DNA from 4 places in the Methylobacterium sp. 142-1Y genome. Region 1 is predicted to be linked to each of the others. Evidence: predicted binding sites of a transcription regulator. Region 1 holds the regulator's gene; each other region holds the start of a gene.

What was found. Region 1 encodes PhoB, which activates phosphate uptake and scavenging genes when phosphate is short. Its sites were predicted from a motif close to TGTCATNNANCTGTCAT; they were not measured.
Region 2: the regulator PhoB is predicted to act here: its motif matches at 2,877-2,893, upstream of AC3AOF_RS11660 (inorganic phosphate transporter).
Region 3: the regulator PhoB is predicted to act here: its motif matches at 1,297-1,313, upstream of AC3AOF_RS07165 (ExeM/NucH family extracellular endonuclease).
Region 4: the regulator PhoB is predicted to act here: its motif matches at 1,363-1,379, upstream of AC3AOF_RS20930 (UDP-2,3-diacylglucosamine diphosphatase).

What each region holds. Positions count from the first base shown of each region.
Region 1 covers NZ_CM173224.1:184,024-188,865, reverse strand. Annotated here, with positions in the region: gene AC3AOF_RS00840 (propionyl-CoA synthetase) at 1-698, opposite strand, end outside; gene AC3AOF_RS00835 (acyl-CoA synthetase) at 856-2,487, shown strand; gene phoB (phosphate regulon transcriptional regulator PhoB) at 3,067-3,768, opposite strand; gene phoU (phosphate signaling complex protein PhoU) at 3,836-4,555, opposite strand; gene pstB (phosphate ABC transporter ATP-binding protein PstB) at 4,638-4,842, opposite strand, start outside.
Region 2 covers NZ_CM173224.1:2,560,674-2,565,515, forward strand. Annotated here, with positions in the region: gene AC3AOF_RS11645 (sensor histidine kinase) at 1-517, shown strand, start outside; gene AC3AOF_RS11650 (adenylate/guanylate cyclase domain-containing protein) at 1,003-2,334, shown strand; gene AC3AOF_RS11655 (GcrA family cell cycle regulator) at 2,390-2,623, opposite strand; gene AC3AOF_RS11660 (inorganic phosphate transporter) at 2,948-4,594, shown strand; gene AC3AOF_RS11665 (GntR family transcriptional regulator) at 4,765-4,842, opposite strand, start outside.
Region 3 covers NZ_CM173224.1:1,532,552-1,537,393, forward strand. Annotated here, with positions in the region: gene AC3AOF_RS07150 (TRAP transporter substrate-binding protein) at 1-137, shown strand, start outside; gene AC3AOF_RS07155 (IS5 family transposase) at 203-1,012, shown strand; gene AC3AOF_RS07160 (hypothetical protein) at 1,029-1,274, opposite strand; gene AC3AOF_RS07165 (ExeM/NucH family extracellular endonuclease) at 1,509-4,842, shown strand, end outside.
Region 4 covers NZ_CM173224.1:4,571,096-4,575,937, reverse strand. Annotated here, with positions in the region: gene thiE (thiamine phosphate synthase) at 1-59, opposite strand, end outside; gene AC3AOF_RS20935 (DMT family transporter) at 169-1,155, opposite strand; gene AC3AOF_RS20930 (UDP-2,3-diacylglucosamine diphosphatase) at 1,426-2,304, shown strand; gene AC3AOF_RS20925 (glycosyltransferase family 4 protein) at 2,301-3,410, shown strand; gene AC3AOF_RS20920 (MFS transporter) at 3,427-4,617, opposite strand; gene AC3AOF_RS20915 (DUF488 domain-containing protein) at 4,741-4,842, opposite strand, start outside.

The sequences.
Region 1 (4,842 bases):
CAGGGCGCGCGGCGGCCGGCCGCCTTCGCGTCCGCCACGGCCTGCGCCCAGTCGCGGTCGCGCCCGCCCTGGATCTCGGCTTGCGCTTGCGGCCGTTGCAGGATCAGGCAGGATTCGGGCTTGTGCGAGGAGAGCCGGCAGGCCTCGTCGAGGAGCGGCTTGTAGGCGACGACCCGGGTCGGCTCGATGCCGCAGGAGGCGGCGAGCACCACCTTGGGCGCCGCGTCCTCGATCCGGGCGGCGAGCTCGCGGGCGGCAAAGCCCCCGAACACCACGGAATGCACGGCGCCGATGCGGGCGCAGGCCAGCATGCCGAACAGCGCCTCGGGCACCATCGGCATGTAGAGCACCACCCGGTCGCCGCGCCCGACGCCGAGATCCTGGAGCACGGCGGCGAGGGAAGCGACCTCGTTCAGTAGCTCGGCGTAGCTGATCCGGCGCTTGGTGCCGGTGACGGGGGACTCGTACAGGATCGCCGCCTGGTCGCCCCGCCCGGCCGCGACGTGGCGGTCGACGGCGTTGTGGCAGGCATTGACCTCGGCACCGACGAACCAGCGGCCGTAGGCGCCCTCCTCGGGGGCGAAGACGCGGGTGGCGGGTCTCGCCCAGTCGATCGCCTCGGCGGCCTGTGACCAGAAGGCCTCCGGGTCGCGCTGCCAGGCGGCGTAGGTCTCCGGGTAGCGGCTCGGGCTCGCCATGGCGTCTCCTCCGGTGCCGTCCATCTGCGGGGCGGCCTGCCTGTTCAGATAGAATAGGCCCCGGTCCGGCCGGAAGTCGAACTTTCGTAAGGATGCCGGGCGGATTGATCGCTCCGCCCCGGCGGGTACTCTGGCGCGACAGGGAGCAGGACGACCCATGACCGGCGCGACGATCTACGACCACGGCCTCGACCGGAACCCGGCCAACCACCAGCCGCTCACGCCTCTCACCTTCCTGGAGAGGGCGGCCACGGTGTTTCCCGACCATACGGCCGTGATCCACGGAAATTTGCGGCGCAGCTACCGCGACCTCTACGCCCGTTCCCGGCGCCTCGCCTCGGCGTTGAAGGCCCGCGGCATCGGGCGGGGCGACACGGTGGCGGTGATGCTCGCCAACACCCCGGCGATGATCGAGTGCCATTACGGGGTGCCGATGGCCGGCGCGGTGCTCAACACCCTCAACACCCGGCTCGACGCCGCGATCATCGCCTTCTGCCTCGACCACGGCGAGGCCAAGGTGGTGATCACCGACCGGGAATTCGCCCGCATCATGGGCCCGGCTCTGACCCAGGCCGGGGTGAAGCCGCTCGTCATCGACTACGACGATCCCGAATACGACGGTCCGGGCGAGCGCCTCGGCACGATCGAGTACGAGGACTTTCTGGGTCAAGGCGATCCCGGTTACGCCTGGGCGATGCCGGGCGACGAGTGGGACGCGATCAGCCTAAACTACACCTCGGGCACCACCGGCGACCCGAAGGGCGTGGTCTACCACCATCGCGGCGCGTCGCTGCTCGCGGTCGGCAACGTGGTGGCGGGCAATCTCGGCCGGCACCCGGTCTATCTGTGGACCCTGCCGATGTTCCACTGCAACGGCTGGTGCTTTCCCTGGACCCTGTCGGTGGTGGCCGGCACCCATGTCTGCCTGCGGCAGGTGCGGGCGAAAGCCATGTACGACGCCATCGCGGATCACGGCGTGACGCATCTGTGCGGCGCGCCGATCGTGATGTCGCTCCTCATCAACGCCGCCGCGGCCGAGCGGCGGGAGCTACCCAACCGCGTCTCCTTCCTCACCGCGGCGGCGCCCCCGCCGGAAGCGGTGCTCGCCGGCATGGCCGAGGCGGGATTCGACGTCACCCACGTCTACGGGCTGACCGAGACCTACGGCCCGGCGGTGGTGAACGAGTGGCACGCCGACTGGAACGCCTTGGGCAAGGACGAGCAGGCCGCCCGCAAGGCGCGCCAGGGCGTGCGCTACCCGCCGCTCGAGGCGCTGGACGTGCTCGATCCCGAGACGATGCAGCCGGTCCCCGCCGACGGCGAGACGCTGGGCGAGGTGATGTTCCGCGGCAACGTGGTGATGCGCGGCTACCTCAAGAACCCGACAGCCACCGAGGCCGCCTTCGCGGGCGGCTGGTTCCATTCGGGCGATCTCGGGGTGAAGCACCCGGACGGCTACATCCAGCTCAAGGATCGCTCGAAGGACATCATCATCTCAGGGGGCGAGAACATCTCGTCGATCGAGGTCGAGGAGGCCCTGTTCAAGCACCCGGCGGTGGCCGCCGCCGCCGTGGTCGCCAAGCCCGACGAGAAATGGGGCGAGACGCCGTGCGCCTTCGTCGAACTGAAAGGCTCCGAGATGGTCTCGGCCGAGGAGCTGATCGGCTGGTGCCGCCAGTCGCTCGCCGGCTTCAAGGTGCCCAGGCACGTTGTCTTCACGGAACTGCCGAAGACCTCGACCGGCAAGGTGCAGAAGTTCGTGCTGCGGGAGATGGCGAAGGCATTGTGAGACGGGTTCGACCTGAACTGTTCCGGCCGCAATAAAGGGCGGGATCCCCCTCTTCGCCGTGGATGCAGGGCTGTCCGGGGAAAGAAAGTATCGCTGGTCTTGAACCCTCCCCCCTCTGCGGGGGAGGGTGCCCGGCGGCGCCGGGCGGGAGAGGGGAACCACGCTTCCGGATGAGGCGGAACCGTTCTGACTGGCGCCCTCTGAATCAGCGTCGCGCTGCCCCTCTCCCGGCCTGCTCCGCAGGCCACCCTCCCCCGCAGAGGCTAGCGTGTTCACACTTCTCGGTTCGAGAGCTTCTCCGGTGAAGGTCGCGCGCCTCTCCTCCCCCCGGCGATCCCGGGCTTGCCCGGAATCGCTGCAAGTTGTGGGGAGGAGTTGGAGGTGGGGGTGGTGCCGCGTAGAGCGCGAGGCTACTCCGGCACCACCCCCACCCCTAACCCCTCCCCACAAGGGGAGGGGAAAGCGCGCATATTTACAGAGGGTTAGCTCACGAAGGAGAAGTGTGAATCCGCTAGCCCGCAGAGGGGGGAGGGGGAACTTGCGCTCTTCTTGCCGCGAACAGTTCACACGAAGACCGTATCACGCCTCCGGCGCGAACATCTCGTCGAACGAATAGCCCGAGCCCCGCACGGTGCGGATCGGGTCGCTGTCGCGGCCGCGGTTGATCGCCTTGCGCAGGCGGCCGATATGCACGTCGACGGTGCGCTCGTCGATATAGACGTCGTGCCCCCAGACGCCGTCGAGCAGTTGCTCGCGCGAGAAGACGCGTCCGGGGCTCTGCATCAGGAATTCGAGCAGCTTGAACTCGGTCGGGCCGAGATGCAGCTCGCGACCGTCGCGGCGGACGCGGTGGCTGACCCGGTCGAGCTCGATGTCGCCGGCGATCAGGAGGTCGGCGACGTGGGCGGGCTTGGCCCGCCGCAGGAGCGCCCGCACCCGCGCCAGCAGTTCCGGCACCGAGAACGGCTTGACGATGTAGTCGTCGGCACCGGTGGCGAGGCCCCGCACCCGGTCGCCCTCCTCGCCGCGGGCCGTCAGCATGATCACCGGCAGCCGCTCGGTCTCGCGGCGGGCGCGGATGCGCCGGCACAGTTCGATGCCGGACAGGCCCGGCATCATCCAGTCGAGGAGGACGAGGTCCGGCACCTGCTCGCGCAGGCGGATATCCGCCTCGTCGCCCCGGGCGACGGCGTCGACCTCGAAGCCCTCGGCCTCGAGGTTGTAGCGCAGGAGGAGGGTGAGGGCTTCCTCGTCCTCGACGATCAGGATGCGGGTACTCATCGGGGGCACTCAGGCGGGGGCGGGGGTAAAGGCCCGCCGGGCCGCAAGGCCCGGACGGGCGTCGCCCTCAAGCCTCGGGCGGGGTGTCGAGGGTGGCGAAGCTCGAACGGTCGTTCTTCGGACGCTCGGTCGGCAGGGTCTCGCCGGTGGCGAGGTAGTGGATGGTCTCGGCGATGTTGGTGGTGTGGTCGCCGATGCGCTCGACGTTCTTGGCGCAGAACAGCAGGTGCGTGCAGAACGTGATGTTGCGCGGATCCTCCATCATGTAGGTCAGGAGTTCGCGGAACAGCGAGGTGTAGAGCGCGTCGATGCCGCCGTCCCGGGCCCAGACGTCGAGGGCCGCGACGGTGTCCTGGGTGGCGTAGGCGTCGAGCACGTCCTTGAGCTGCTCCTGGACCAGCTCGTTCATGTGCTCCACGCCGACGACGATCTTCTGCAGCTGGACCTGGTCGGCGATGGCGACGACGCGCTTGGCGACGTTCTTGGCCAGATCCCCGATGCGTTCGAGGTCGCCCGAGACGCGGATCGCCGAGATGGTCTCGCGCAGGTCGACCGCCAGCGGCTGGCGGCGGGCGATGAGGAGGATGGCCTTCTCCTCGATCTCGCGCTGCAGCCCGTCGAGACGCTGGTCGGTGGCGATCACCGCCTGGGCGAGGGCGGCGTCGCGGCGCAGGAGCGCCTGGCCGGAATCGGCCACCATCTTTTCGGCGATGCCGCCCATCTCGGCGATGCTGCGCCGCAGGTTCTGCAACTCCTGATCGTAGGAGGTGACGATGTGGCTCGACATGGGATCTGGCTCCTCGCGCGGAGGTGGAGCGTAGGCTTGTGCCGGCCCGGCAGACCGGGCCGGCGGATGATCGCGTCAGGCCTCAGCCGAACCGGCCGGTGATGTAGTCCTGGGTCTGGCGCTTCGACGGGTTCATGAACAGCCGGTTGGTCGGCCCGAACTCGATCAGCTCGCCGAGATACATGAAGGCGGTGAACTGCGAGATGCGCGCCGCCTGCTGCATGTTGTGGGTGACGATGGCGATGGTGAACTCGCCCCGCAGCTGCTCGATCAGTTCCTCGATGCGG
Region 2 (4,842 bases), 2.4 Mb from region 1:
GCTGATCGCGCTCGCCCGCGTCCACGACGTGCTCACCCGCGAGAGCTGGGAGGGGGCGGAGCTGGCCGAGGTGGTGAAGGATGCGCTCGCGCCCCTCGACGGGCCGGGGGAGCGCTTCGTCGTCGGCGGCCCCGCCTTGCGCCTGCCGCCCCGCATCGCCCTGTCGATCGCCATGGCGCTGCACGAGCTCGCCACCAACGCGGTCAAGTACGGCGCCCTCTCGGTGCCGGCGGGCCAGGTCGCCCTGTCGTGGAGCGTCGCGGAGGGGCGTCTCGCCTTGCGCTGGCAGGAAAGCGGCGGGCCGCCGGTCGTCCCCCCGACCCGCACCGGCTTCGGCTCCCGCCTGATCGAGCGCAGCCTCGCCCGCGAGCTCGACGGCACCGTGAGCCTGAGCTTCCCGCGGGAGGGCGTGGTCTGCACCATCGTGGCGCCGTTGGGGGAGCCTGAGGTGACGCAGCCGGACGCGCGGGAGGAGGAAACCGCGCCGGCCCGGCGCCGGGCGGCGGGGCAATCGTGAGGTGCGGGGCTGTCCGGAGCAATTTTCGGAGACGACAATAGCGCGGGTATTCCCCTCTCCCCGCGGGCGGCTATCGCATTCACACATCTCGGTTCGAGCGTTCTCCCTCTCGAAGGTAGCGCGCCTCCCCTCCCCCTTGCGGGGAGGGGTATGGGGGTGGGGGTGGTACCGGATAGACCGCGCGCTTTACGCGGCACCACCCCCACCCCTAACCCCTCCCCACAAGGGGGAGGGGAAAGCGCCCATATTTCCAGAGGGTTAGCTCTCGGAGGAGAAGTGTGAATCCGCTCGCCGCCCGCGGGGAGAGGGGGCGGCCCGCACCGGTCTGATCATCGGACCTTCCCTAAGAGAAATCCATAAACCCCGAAGACTCCTGCATCGGAGCGGAAGTAAGCCGCCCGGTCGATGGCCGGCGGCGAAAACTCTCCCATATCGCCTGGGAAAGCCGAGGGCCCGTCCCGCGCCCGGCGCCGGACGGATCACCGATGACCCCAGACCCGACGCAAAGCCCCGCGCCCCGCCGGCCGCTCCGCGCGCGGCTCGGCCCCGTGCGCAGCCGGGCCGGGCTGACCACCGCGGGGGCCGCCCTGCTGCTGCTGGTGGGCTCCGCCAACGGGCTGCTGCTGGCCTGGCAGAGCACCGTCCAGCACCGCATCACCCACACGCTGTCGGTCGACCGGACCCTGATGCAGGTGCTGGCCGACCTCCTCGACAGCGAGACCGGGCAGCGCGGCTACCTCCTGACCGGTGATTCCTCCTTCCTGGTGCCCTACACCGCCGGCCAGGCCCGGATCGCCGCGGAGCTGCCGGTGCTGGACGCCGAGCTGCGCGGCTCGGCCCCCCAGGAGGCTCGCCTGAAGGCGCTGCGCCCCGCCATCGCCCGCAAGTTCGTCGAACTCGACCGGACGCTCGCCCTCGACCGGGCCGGCGACCGCGACGGGGCGCTGGCCCTGGTGCGGGCGGGCGAGGGCAAGACCGAGATGGACGAGATCCGCCGGATCATCGAGGCGATGCGCGCCCAGGAGGACGAGGTGCTGCTGGGCTACCAGCGGCACGCCCACGGAATCGAGGCGATGGTGGGCATCGGCAGCGTGGTGTCGGTCGGCATCATGGCGCTGCTCGCGGTGCTGGCCCTGCGCGAGACGGCGCGGCGGGCGGCCCTGTCGCGCTTCCTGCCCGCCGAGTTGGCGCCGCTCCTGGAGCGCGGCGGCAGCATGGCGCAGGGCGGCGGCCTGCGGCTCGGCGAGCGTCGCCACGCGGCCATCGCCTTCGTCGACATGCGCGGCTCCACCACGATCGCCGAGCGGGCCGATCCCGAGACGGTGGCGATCCTGGTCACGGGGTTCCGCCGCTGCGTCGCCCAGGCCGCCCGGGAGACCGGGGGCGTGATCGACAAGTTCATGGGCGACGGTGCGCTCGTGGTGTTCGGCGTGCCAGAGGCGCGGGCGGAGGCCGCCGCTCAAGGACTCGCCTTCGCGGAGCGGCTGGAGGAAGGGGTGGCGGCGTGGAACGCCGAATCGGGCGAAGCACCGGTGCGAATCGGCATCGGGGTGCATTGCGGCGAGGTGTTCGTCGGCGTGGTCGGCGACGACGACCGGCTCGAATTCACCGTGCTCGGCGACGCGGTCAACGTCGCGGCCCGGCTCGAACAGGCGACCAAGACCTTCGGGACCACCACCCTGGTGTCGCAGGCGGCGCTCGATGCGGCTCAGGTCTCCGGCGGGGCTTGGGCCTCCGGCGAGGCCTGGCGCGAGGTCAGCCGCCAGCCCCTGCGCGGCCGGCGGGAGGCCTTCCCGATCTACGGCCGGGCGGCCTGAGAGCGATGTGGGGAAAAATGGCGCGGGACGGGGTAGCGGTCCCGGCCGGCCTCTGCTATCGCAGCCGCCCCGGCCGGGTCGGCTCGAAGACGATCCGGCGGTGGAAGGCGCACCAGCTCTTGCCGTCCTGCACCGGCGCCCCGCAGCAGACCGCACGGTCGTTCGGTTCGCCGATGATGAACTTGCACACGAAGGCGCCCGATTGGGCGAACGGAACCCGGAGGCTCGGAGAGGGCTCCTCGACGGCGTCTGCGGTCACGATATGCGACATGCGCACGAGCTGGTTCATCGGGTACTGACTCGCTGGCCTTCCGCCACCCTCGACCAGAAGGGCACCGGGCCGGTTCGTTGCGGGCAGGTCCGTCACCGGATGCTCCACCCATGAGATCCGCGCCCCTGTCGACCCGCGCACACGCGTCGCAGGGGCAGCGGTGTTCGTACGAATTTGGGGTTGCGTCTCGCAGAACGCAAGCCCCTTAAGCATTTACGCGTGGTTTTCGACAGCCGGGGCGGGTTCGCGAAGGCCCTGTCAGCCCTTGCCGCGTCATCGACTTGCCATCCGGGCGCCCTATCCTTGGCGGATCGCCGCCACGAGTCTGCCCACGGGTCCGCCATGTCCGACGCCGCCCTCGCCCCCGACCGCGCCGGCGCGGCGCATGGTCACGCCCGGCCCGGCCGCCGGTTCGACCATCGCGTCCACCCGGCGGCGACGATCGGCTTCCTGGCCGTGCTGGCCGCCGGCCTCGCCTATGGCGGCACCAACCTCCTCGCCGACATGCAGCGGGCCGGCCAGCCGCCGCTCGCGCTGGGGGCCTTCGCGCTCCTCGGCCTCGCCCTCCTGATCGCGCTCGCCTTCGAGTTCGTGAACGGGTTTCACGATACCGCCAACGCGGTGGCGACGGTGATCTACACCCACTCGATGCCGCCTCTCGTCGCGGTGATCTGGTCCGGCGCCTTCAACTTCCTGGGCGTCATGGCCTCGACGGGTGCGGTCGCCTACAGCGTCGTGACCCTGCTGCCGGTCGAGCTGATCCTCCAGGTCGGCTCGGGGGCCGGCTACGCGATGATCTTCGCCCTCCTGCTCGCCGCGATCGTGTGGAACCTCGGCACCTGGGCCCTCGGCCTGCCGAATTCCTCGTCGCACGCGCTGATCGGCTCGGTGATCGGCGTCGGCCTCGCCAACCAGCTGATGGCGCCGGGCCATGCGGCCTCCGGCGTCGCCTGGGGACAGGCGGCGAGCGTGCTCGAATCGTTGCTGTTCAGCCCTCTCATCGGCTTCGTCTGCGCCGCCGGGCTGCTCCTCGTGCTCAAGCGCCTGGTGCGCCGGCCCGACCTCTACCGCGCACCGGAGGGCGAGGCGCCGCCGCCCCTTTGGATCCGCGGCCTGCTGATCCTCACCTGCACCGGCGTGTCCTTCGCGCATGGCGGCAATGACGGCCAGAAGGGCATGGGGCTGATCATGCTGATCCTGATCGGCGCCGCCCCCACGGCCTACGCGCTCAACCGCACCATGCCGGATTCGAGCACACAAGCCTTCGTGCAGGGCTCGGAGAGCGCGAGCCGGGTGTTTCGCGACCATGCCGGCGGGGCCCCGATCCCGGACGCGGCGCGAGCCCGGGCCAAGGTCGGCGAGGCCTTGAAGGCGGAATCACCGGCCAAGGCGCTCGCCGCGCCGGACGCCTTCGCGGCGCTCGCCGGCCTCGCGGACGACATCGCCGGGCAAGTGAAGAATTACGGCGCCATCCGCCACGTGCCGGCGGAGGCGACGCCGAACCTGCGCGCCGACATGTATCTCGCGAGCGACGCGGTGCGGCTCCTCACCGGCGAGCACTCGCCGCTCCGTGACACCGAGAAGGCGACCCTGACGGCCTATCGGCACACCCTCGACGACGGCACCCGGTACATCCCGACCTGGGTCAAGGTCGTGGTCGCCCTGGCGCTCGGCCTCGGCACGATGGTGGGCTGGAAGCGGATCGTCGTCACGGTCGGCGAGCGCATCGGCAAGCAGCATCTGACCTACGCGCAGGGCGCCTCGGCCGAGGCGGTCGCCGCCGGCACGATCGGGCTCGCCGAAGCCTACGGCCTGCCGGTCTCGACCACCCACATCCTGTCGAGCGGCGTCGCCGGCACGATGTGGGCCAACGGCACCGGCCTGCAGATGACGACGGTGCGCAACCTGGCGCTCGCCTGGATCCTGACCCTGCCGGCGGCGATCACCCTGGCGGGTGGCTTGTATTGGGGACTGCGGCATGTGTTCTGACGCAGGACAAGCATTCCGGGACAGGTGACGGCATCGGCATTCCCACCCGCGACCTCATCCTGAGGTGTCAGTCGATCTTCGATCGACTGACACCTCAGGATGAGGCTGGGGAATGGGATTGTCCGTCGTGTCTATTTTACGTCGTGCAATATTTTTGCTGAAGCAAGCATTCAACCCGCAACCGCCGACTTCCGATAAATCTCGACCAGCGAGCGGCCCGCATGCTCGACATGGATCCGCAGCAGGTT
Region 3 (4,842 bases), 1.3 Mb from region 1:
CCTTCATCGAACTCACTCCCGACGAGAAGGCGGCGTGGAAGGCGGCCCTGGAGCCGGTCACCGCCGACATGGCGAAGCGCGTCGGCAAGGACGTGATCGAGGAATTCCAGAAGGAAGCCAAGGGCGGGACGCAGTAGAACCGTCCCGCCGGCTTTTCTAGAGCGTGTTATGAACCTATGACGTAGCGTGAGCGTTGAGGGGCATGAGTGCTGATCGCCCCGCCTATCCGTCCGACGTGTCCGATGAAGAATGGGCGCTGGTTGCCCCCTATCTGGCGCTGCTGCGCGAGGACTCGGGTCAACGCGACCACGAGTTGCGCGAGGTGTTCAACGGGCTGCGCTACATCGTGAAGACCGGTGCGCCGTGGCGGTTCATGCCCCACGACCTGCCGCCGTGGGCGGCGGTCTACCAGCAGACCCAACGCTGGCTTTCCGCCGATTGCTTTGGCGCGGTGGCGGGCGACCTGCGTGCTGTGTTGCGGGAAGCGGCGGGGCGCGAGCCGGAGCCGTCTGCGGTGATCCTGGACAGCCGGACCCAACGCTCCTCGCCCGAGAGCGGTGAGCGGGCGGGCTACGACGGGGCCAAGCGCAAGCGCGGCTCGAAGGTGCACCTGGCGGTGGACACGCCCGGGCATGTGGTGGCGCTGCACGTCACGCCGGCGAACGTGGACGACCGCAGCCAGGTTGGGGCGCTGACGTGTGCGGTGCAAGCGGAGACGGACGGGAGCGTGGAGACGGCGTTCGTCGATCAAGGCTACACGGGCGAGAAGCCGGCGAAGGCCGCCGACGCGAACGGCATCGCGTTGGAGGTAGTCAAGGCGCCCGAGGCCAAGCGCGGCTTCGTGCTGCTGCCACGCCGGTGGGTGGTGGAGCGCTCGCTGGCCTGGGCGGCGCGCTGCCGCCGGCTGGTCAAGGACTACGAGCGCTATGCCACCACGTTGGCAGGCATCTACATGATCGCCTTCGTCTGCGACATGCTCAGCAAGCTTGGACGCATCGTAAACAGTTCATAACACGCTCTAGGGCGCTTCACGACCGCTTTGCAATCGCGAAGATCTCCAGATTCTTGATTTTGCGGCATGTTCTACGACGAAACGGCATCCACTTCGTCGGAAAATGCTCCAAGGCGATCGCGCCCCGTCGTCGAGAGATCGACGGCGGGGCTTTTTCGTGCCGCGTTGCCGTCGCGAACGACGGATCGTCGAAAAGATAGTTTGCCGGGAAACGATACGACCATCGCCCGTCGCCGCGGAGAGGCGACAGGCTGGCCTTCACGGCCCGGCAACCTTCACAGCACTGTCGCAAAACACTCATACAGAACGAACACAGTCCGAAACATGCTGTAACAAGGCAGCCTCGCCGACCGGTCCGATACGTCGAACGTTCGCCGCGAGCCCGGTGCCGCTTGCGCGCTTTCCCTCCCCGATAAGCCCTAACAGCCTCGCGCTGACGGGTGGTGCCGCCTCGGGCGCCGCCGCTCCTCGTGCGCGCCCGGAGACACTGGAATCCATGGCCACGACGCTTGCCGCCGGCGACATCGCCATCGTCGGCTACGACGCCACCAACCCGGACGATTTCGCCTTCGTGGTGTTGCGCGACGTCGAGGCCGGAACGGCCATCAGCTTCACCGATAACGGCTGGAGCTCCAGCACTGGCGCCTTCCGCACCGGCGAGGGCACCTACACCTACACGGCGCCCTCGGCGCTCGCCGCCGGCACGGTGATCCGCCCGACCACCGACAGTGCCGCCGGCGGCACCAACTCGCCGGTCTTCACGGCGCAGAACTTCGCGCTCAACGCCTCGGGCGACCAGATCCTGGCCTATCAGGGCGCGGCCGCGAGCCCGACCTTCCTGTACGCGATCAACTTCGCCGATGGCGGCACCACGTTTGCCGGCAACGCCACCAGCGCCGGCACCTCGGCCCTGCCGCCGGGCCTGACGCTGGGCCAGAGCGCCGTCGCGCTCCCCTCCGCCAACGGCCGCTATGCCGGCCCGACCTCGGGCACCCGCGACCAGATCCTGGCCTCCGTCGGCACGACCTCGTCCTGGACCCAGAACACCACCACCCGGGTCGGCGACGCCGCCTACGCTCCCTTCACGGTGACCGCGGCGCAATCCCTTCCGACCCTGTCGATCGACGACGTCCAGGCGAGCGAGGGCGATGCAGGCACCAAGCAGCTCACCTTCACGGTGTCGCTCGGCGCGGCGGCGCCCGCCGGCGGCGTGACCTTCGATATCGCCACCGCCGACGGCACGGCCACGGCCGGCAGCGACTACACCGCCCGCAGCCTCACCCGCCAGATCATCGCGGCCGGCGAGACCCGCGCGACCTTCGCGGTCGATATCACCGGCGACACGGTGGTCGAGCCGACGGAAACCTTCACGGTGAGCGTCGCGAACGTCTCGGGCGCCACGGTGGCGAAGGGCCAGGGCACCGGAACGATCCTCAACGACGATACCGGCACCCGGATCGGCGGCACGGCGATCTACGACGCCGCGCCCTCGCTCCAGGGCCTGTCGGGTGCGACCGCCACGACCCCGCCGAGCGCCACCAACGCGCTCCAGCTCGTGCGGCTCGGCGCCTACGCCACCACCAACGATCCGGCGACGACGGTCGCGCCGAACGCCGAGGTGGTGGCCTACGATGCGACCACCAGCCGGCTCTACGTCCAGAACACCAGCGAGAACCGCATCGAGATCGTGGGGCTCGACGCCGCCGGCTCCCTCGCCAAGACCGGCGAGATCCTGCTCTCTGGCCTCGAGCAATACGGCGCGGTGAACTCGGTCGCGGTCTTCAACGGCCTCGTGGCGGTGGCCTACGCCAATGCGACCGGGGACGCGCCGGGCCGCGTCGCGCTGTTCAACGCCGACGGCACGCTGCTGCGCTCGCTCACCGTCGGGGTCGGGCCCGACCAGCTGGTGTTCACCCGCGACGGCACCCGCCTCCTCGTCGCCAACGAGGGCGAGCAGGCGAGCGCCGCCAGCAACCCGGTCGGGGGCGTCTCGATCATCGACGTCTCGGGCGGCGCGGCCAGTGCCTCGGTCGCCACGACCGTCGGGTTCACCGGGCTCGACGGCGCCGAGGCGACCTTGCGCGCCCGCGGCCTCGCGATCACGCCCGGCAAGGCCGCGTCCGCCGACATCGAGCCCGAATACATCGCGATTTCGCCCGACAACCGCTTCGCCTACGTCACCCTCCAGGAGGTGAACGGTGTCGCGGTGATTGACCTCACCAATCCCGGCACGGCGCCGATCGCGATCCAGCCGCTCGGCGCGGTCGATCATTCGCTGCCCGGCAACGAGTTCGACGCCTCCGACCGCGACGGGCCGGGCGGCACCGCCTCGATCCGGATCGCCGCGACGCCCGCCGGCACGCCGATCCTCGGCCTGCTCCAGCCCGACAGCATCGCGTCGTTCACCACCGGCGGCGCGACCTACTTCGTCACCGCCAACGAGGGCGACCAGCGGGTCATCGGCGGTGCCGACGATGCCAACGACGTCGCGCGGCTGAGCGCGGTTCCGAACAGCCGGCTCACCCCGGTGCTCCAGGCGCTGAAATCCGATCCGGCCTATGCCCGGCTCAACGTGCTCCTGCGTACCGGCGACACCGACGGCGACGGGGTGATCGACCGGCTCAACACGCTGGGCGGCCGCGGCATCTCGATCTTCCGGCAGAATGCCGACGGCACCATCACCAAGGTGCGCGAGACCGGCGGCGAGTTCGAAAAAATCTTCGCCCAGATCGCGCCGGAGCGGTTCAACAACGACCAGACCGTCTCCAACACCCCCGACGACCGCTCCGACAACAAGGGGCCGGAGCCCGAGGGCATCGCCGTCGGCACGGTGAACGGGCGCATTTACGCCTTCGTCGGCCTGGAGCGCCAGAGCGGCATCCTGGTCTACGACGTGACCGATCCGGCGAACGCGAATTACGTCTCCTACGTGCCGCCGCTCGCCGGTTCGGCCGCCGATCTCGGGCCGGAGGTGCTCACGTTCATTCCCGCCGACCGCAACCCGACCGGCACGAACCTCGTGGTCTCGGCCAACGAGGTGGCGAATGGCGGTGCGACGCTCTACGCCGCCCTGCCCCAGGGCGCGACGCAGGAGATCTCCTTCGCGCCCGATTCGCTGAGCGTCAGCCGTCCCGAGGGCGATAGCGGCACCACGACCTTCAGCTTCACGGTCCAGCGCTCGAACGGCACGCTCGGCGCCGTCGCCTTCACCGCCGCGCTCTCCGGCACCGGCGCCAACCCGGCCAGCGCCGCCGACTTCACCGGCAGCCCGGCCCTGCCGCTCACCGTCACCGGCACGATCCCGGCGGGTGCCGCCTCGACGGTCGTCACGGTCGCCGTCCAGGGCGACGCGACGCCGGAACCGAGCGAGACCTTCGCGCTCACGCTCCTGAATGCCAGTTCGAGCCAGGCCGGCATCACCGCCCGCGTGAGCGCCGGCAACGCCAGCGCCACCGGCACCATCGTCAACGACGACGTGACTCTGATCTCGGCGGTGCAGGGCGCCGGCAGCGCCAGCCCGCTCGTCGGCCAGACCGTCACGGTCGAGGCGATCGTCGTCGGCGACTTCCAGAACGGCGACGCGGACGGGAAGCGCAACCTCGGCGGCTTCTACCTCCAGGAGGAGAAAGCCGATCAGGATGCCAACCCCCTGACCTCGGAAGGGGTGTTCGTCTACGAGGGCACCGGCAACCGCCTCGTCGACGTACACGAGGGCGACCGGGTCCGGGTCACCGGCACGGTCACCGAATTCAACGGCGAGACGCAGCTCACGGTGAACGCCGCCTCCGGCATCCAGGTCGTCCAGGCCGGAGCCCTCTCGGCCGCCGAGG
Region 4 (4,842 bases), 2.2 Mb from region 1:
AGGAGGCCGTAGAGCCGCAGGTCCACCGGCACGGTCGCGTGCCCAGCCTCGGTGTTCACGGGCGGGCTCCTGCGGGGCGGGGGCGTGCGGGCATGGGGCGTAATCCTGCTGGGCCCGGGGATCGCGGGCCGGCGATCCCACCGGAGTAAGGGCGAGCGAGCGCGGGCGTCAACGGCCCGCCGTCAGCCCGCCCGCCGCCGCCTCGCGGGCCCGCTCCACCGCCAGGCGCCGCTCGCGCCAGACCACGAACACGCCGGCCGCCGCGACGATGCCGCCGCCGATCGCGATCGCGGCGGTGGGAAGCTGGCCGAACACGAACCAGCCGATCAGCACCGACCACAGCATGGTGGTGTACTCGAACGGCGCGACCAGCGAGGCGTCGCCGTGGCGGTAGCTCTCGGTGAGCAGGATCTGGCCGATGCCGCCGAGCACGCCGACGACCACGAACAGCGCGAGATCCGACCAGCCCGGCATCTTCCAGCCCAGAGCCAGGGTCGAGAGACCGAGCAGCGAGGTGAACAGGAAGAAGTAGAGCACGATGGCGCCGGTGCGCTCGGTGCCGGTGAGCTTGCGCACCTGGATGGTGGCCGCCGCCGAGCAGGCCGCCGCCAGGATCGCGAACAGGGCGCCGGTGGTGCCGCCGCCGCTCGATCCGCCGAATTCGAGATGGGGCGCCAGCGTGATCAGCACCCCGAGGAAGCCGACCGAGACGCCGGCCCAGCGATAGGCCTGCACCCGCTCGCGCAGCACCACAGCCGCCAGCACCACGACGAGGATCGGCGAGGCGTAGCCGATCGCCACCGCGTCCGAGAGCGGCAGGAAGGAGAGACCGGCGAAGCCCGCGAACATGCCGCAGGCACCGATGATGCTGCGCAGGACGTGGCCCCTGAGGTTCTGCGTGCGCACGGCGTCGCGCACGCTGCCCTGCCAGCGCAGCCACAGCAGCAGCGGCGCGATGGCGATGAAGCAGCGGAAGAACACGATCTCGCCGGTCGGGAACCGGTCGGCAAGGACCTTCACCCCGGCGGACATCAGCGTGAAGGCCAGCGCCGAGAGAACCTTGAGCCCGATCCCCAGATAAGGGCGCGCCGCCGCGCGGCCCGACGCGCCAGATCCGGTGACCGACCGGCCGGGGACGACGAGGGGGGCTGCCATGGGCGTGGTGCTTTTCTTGAGGGAGAAGCGGGGGAGAGGCGCGGCCGCGGATCGCGGCGGGGCATCGTGTCAGAACCACGAATCGGCACGGCCGAGATAGACACCTCCCCGGGCGTCTGACCTGCGCGATCCGCATGGTGGATGTTAAGCCTCCGCAAACGAATTCGGGCCTGCCTCCCTCGGCCGAGGTTCGCCGATCCGTTCCCGCGTCATCAAAGTGATACGCGAATAGGGTTTGGCTGGCGCGAGACGCCGCCAAGGAGATTGCACGTGGCCGAGGACGCCGACGCGCTTCGCGTGCGAACCCTGTTCCTCTCGGATATCCACCTGGGAACCAAGGGGTGCCAGGCCGAGCTGCTGCTCGACTTCATGCGGGAGGTCGATGCCGACGAGATCTACCTGGTCGGCGACATCGTCGACGGCTGGAAGCTGCGCTCGGGCTGGTACTGGCCGCAATCGCACAACGACGTGGTGCAGAAGCTCCTACGGAAGGTGCGAAAAGGGTCCCGCCTCGTCTACGTGCCGGGCAACCACGACGAGTTCCTGCGCGACTTCCTCGACATGCATTTCGGCGGCATCGAGATCCAGGATCAGGTGCTGCACGAGGCGGCGGACGGCAAGCGCTACCTCGTCATCCACGGCGACCAGTTCGACCTCGTGGTGCGCCACGCCCGCTGGCTGGCTTTGCTCGGCGACGGCGCCTACACGGCGGCTTTGTTCGTCAACACCCATCTCAACTGGGTGCGCCGCCGTCTCGGCCTGACCTACTGGTCGCTCTCGGCCTGGGCCAAGCTGAAGGTGAAGAACGCCGTCAACTTCATCGGCCGCTTCGAGGAATTCCTGATCGCCGAGGCCCGCCGGGCCGAGGCCGACGGGGTGATCTGCGGCCACATCCACCACGCGGCGAGCCGCATGGTCGGCGACATGCACTACCTCAATACCGGCGACTGGGTGGAATCCTGCACGGCGGTGGTCGAGCATTACGACGGCACCATGGAGGTGATCCGCTTCGCCGAGTGGAAGCGGGCCAATGCCGAGACGGCGCAGCCCCTCACCTCGCGCAGCCCACCGGTCATCCCGGTCGAGGAACTGGCGCCCGCCGCCCGCACCCCCCTGCCCCCGGCCGCCAGCGCCAGGGCCGTCGCGTGAGGCTCCTCGTCGCGACCGATGCCTGGCACCCCCAGGTCAACGGGGTCGTCCGCTCCCTCGAGCACATGGTCGCGGCGGGGCGCCGGCGCGGCCACGACCCGGTGATGCTCACGCCCCTCGACTTCGCCAGCGTGCCGCTGCCGGGCTACCCCGAGATCCGGCTCTCGCTGGTGACCGCCCGCGGGGTCGCCGCCCGGTTCCCGGCTCTCGCGCCGACCCACGTCCACATCGCCACCGAGGGGCCGATCGGGCTCGCCACCCGCCGGGTCTGCCTGGCGCAGGGGCGGCCCTTCACCACGAGCTACCACACCCGCTTCCCCGAATACCTCGCCGCCCGCCTGCCGGTGCCGGAGCGCTGGAGCTACGCGTGCCTGCGCCGCTTCCATGGTGCGGCGAGCGGCACGATGGTGAGCACGCCGTCCCTGGAGCGTGATCTGACGGGGCGCGGCTTCACCCGGCTGATGCGCTGGACCCGCGGCGTCGACACCGACCTGTTTCGCCCCCGCGACGGTGAGGTCCTTCCCGAGGCGCTATCCGGTCTTCCCCGCCCGTTCTTCCTGTTCGTCGGGCGGCTGGCGGTGGAGAAGAACGTCGAGGCCTTCCTGCGCCTCGACCTGCCCGGCACCAAGCTCGTCGTCGGCGACGGGCCGGACCGGGCGCGGCTCGCCGGGATCGATCCGGCGGCACGCTTCCTCGGCACGCTCACCGGCGAGGCGCTCGCCCGGGTCTATGCGGCGAGCGACGTCTTCGTCTTCCCGAGCCTGACCGACACTTTCGGCATCGTGCTGCTGGAGGCGCTGGCGAGCGGGCTGCCGGTGGCGGCCTATCCGGTGACCGGCCCGCTCGACGTGATCGGCGGCACGAGCGTCGGCATCCTCGACCACGATCTCGGCGCAGCGGCCCGCGCGGCGCTGGCGATCCCGCGCGAGGCCTGCCGGGCGGAGGCCCTCCGCTACACCTGGGCGGCGAGCGCGGATCAGTTCTACGGCAATATCGAGGCCGCCCATGCCGAGGGCGCGCCGGCCCGGCCCGGGCGGCAAATCGGTTCGCTGCGATCCCTGCCGGGCGGGGCGGCCACGCCCCTGCGGCGTGTGGGTGAGGGCTGAGTCGGCCTGAACCCCCTCACCCCGTCACAGGCAGCCCGCACGCTCCGCGTCGATGCACGAGCCGCAGGCTGAAGAAGAGCCCGAACGCGACGAGCGAGATCGCCAGGGCCAGCCACAGGGCGGCGTGGGGGCCGGCCCGCGTCACCAGGGTGACGAAGACCGGGGGCGCTGCCGCGAAGGAGAGGTTGAGCGGCACCGCCAGGCGCGCCGCCGCGCGGGCATAGGTGCCGGAGGGGAAGAGCTGCAGCGGCAGCGTGGCGCGGGTGACGGCGCCGACGCCGCTGGCGACGCCGTAGAGCGTGGCGAAGAGCAGGGCGCCGGAGAAGCTGCTGGTCATGAGCAGCACGACGAAGCTCAGCGGGAACAGCGCGTAGGCAGCGAGGCCGAGGACGAAGCCCGACCAGCGCCGGCCGCCGAGGACGTCGACCATGCGCCCCGCCCATTGGGCGATGCCGATGAAGGATGCCGCCGTCAGCGCCTCGGCATGGTCGAGCCCCGCCGCCTCGAACAGGATGATGAAGGTGAGGGCAAAGCCCCAGGTGAAGAAGCCGTTTGCCGCAAGGCTCAGGGCGAGGAGCGTGAAGCGCGCCCGGTCGATGGGCGTGGGCGCGGCGTTCTCCGCGCGGGATCGCCTCCCGGGCCGCCGCGCCAGCACCCATGCATGGAGCGGCACGCAGACGAGCAGCATCAGGACGCCGTAGGCCAGGGTCGTCGCGCGCCAGCCCCATTGGGCCTGGAGCAGCCCCGAGAGCGGCCAGAAGATCGTCGAGGTCAGCCCACCGGCCAGGACCAGCACGCCGAGCGCGCCGCGCGCCCTGTCGCCGGCGATCTCGGTCACGGCGACCTGTGCCGGCGTGGTCAGCATCCCGGCACCGGCCAGCCCGACGATCACCCACGAGGCGAGGTAGAGCGCCGGACCGTCGGCGAGGCCCATGACCAGCAGGCCGGCCGCCCCCAGGGACGACCCCGCGATCATGACCGGTCGGGCACCGTGACGCTCGAACAGGCCGCTCAGCGGCCACGACGCCATCGCCATGACGACGAGCATCACCGTCGGGCCCGCCATGGCGAGCGGCAGGGTCATGCCCAGCTCCCCGGCCATGGCGGGGCCGGTGACTGCGGGCAGCCAGAACGTGGTGCCCCAGCCGATGACCTGGGTCAGGCAGAGCGCCGCGACGGCACGGGCCGTCGGTGAGGGGATCGGCATCGGGAGGCGACGGTCGGGGCCGGACGGCATGATGGGCCGCCGCCGCCGGGCGGTCCAGGCCGAATCGATGGGCAGGCCGGGATTCGCCCGCCGGTCGTCGGGAGGCGGGCGATTGCCCGCGCCTCAGGCGAACAGATCCACCGCCGCGAACCCCCTCCCCGCCAGCAGATCGCTCAGGATTCGCCGGTGGCAGCGCTCGGGATCGCGCTCGAAGCAGAGCAGGCA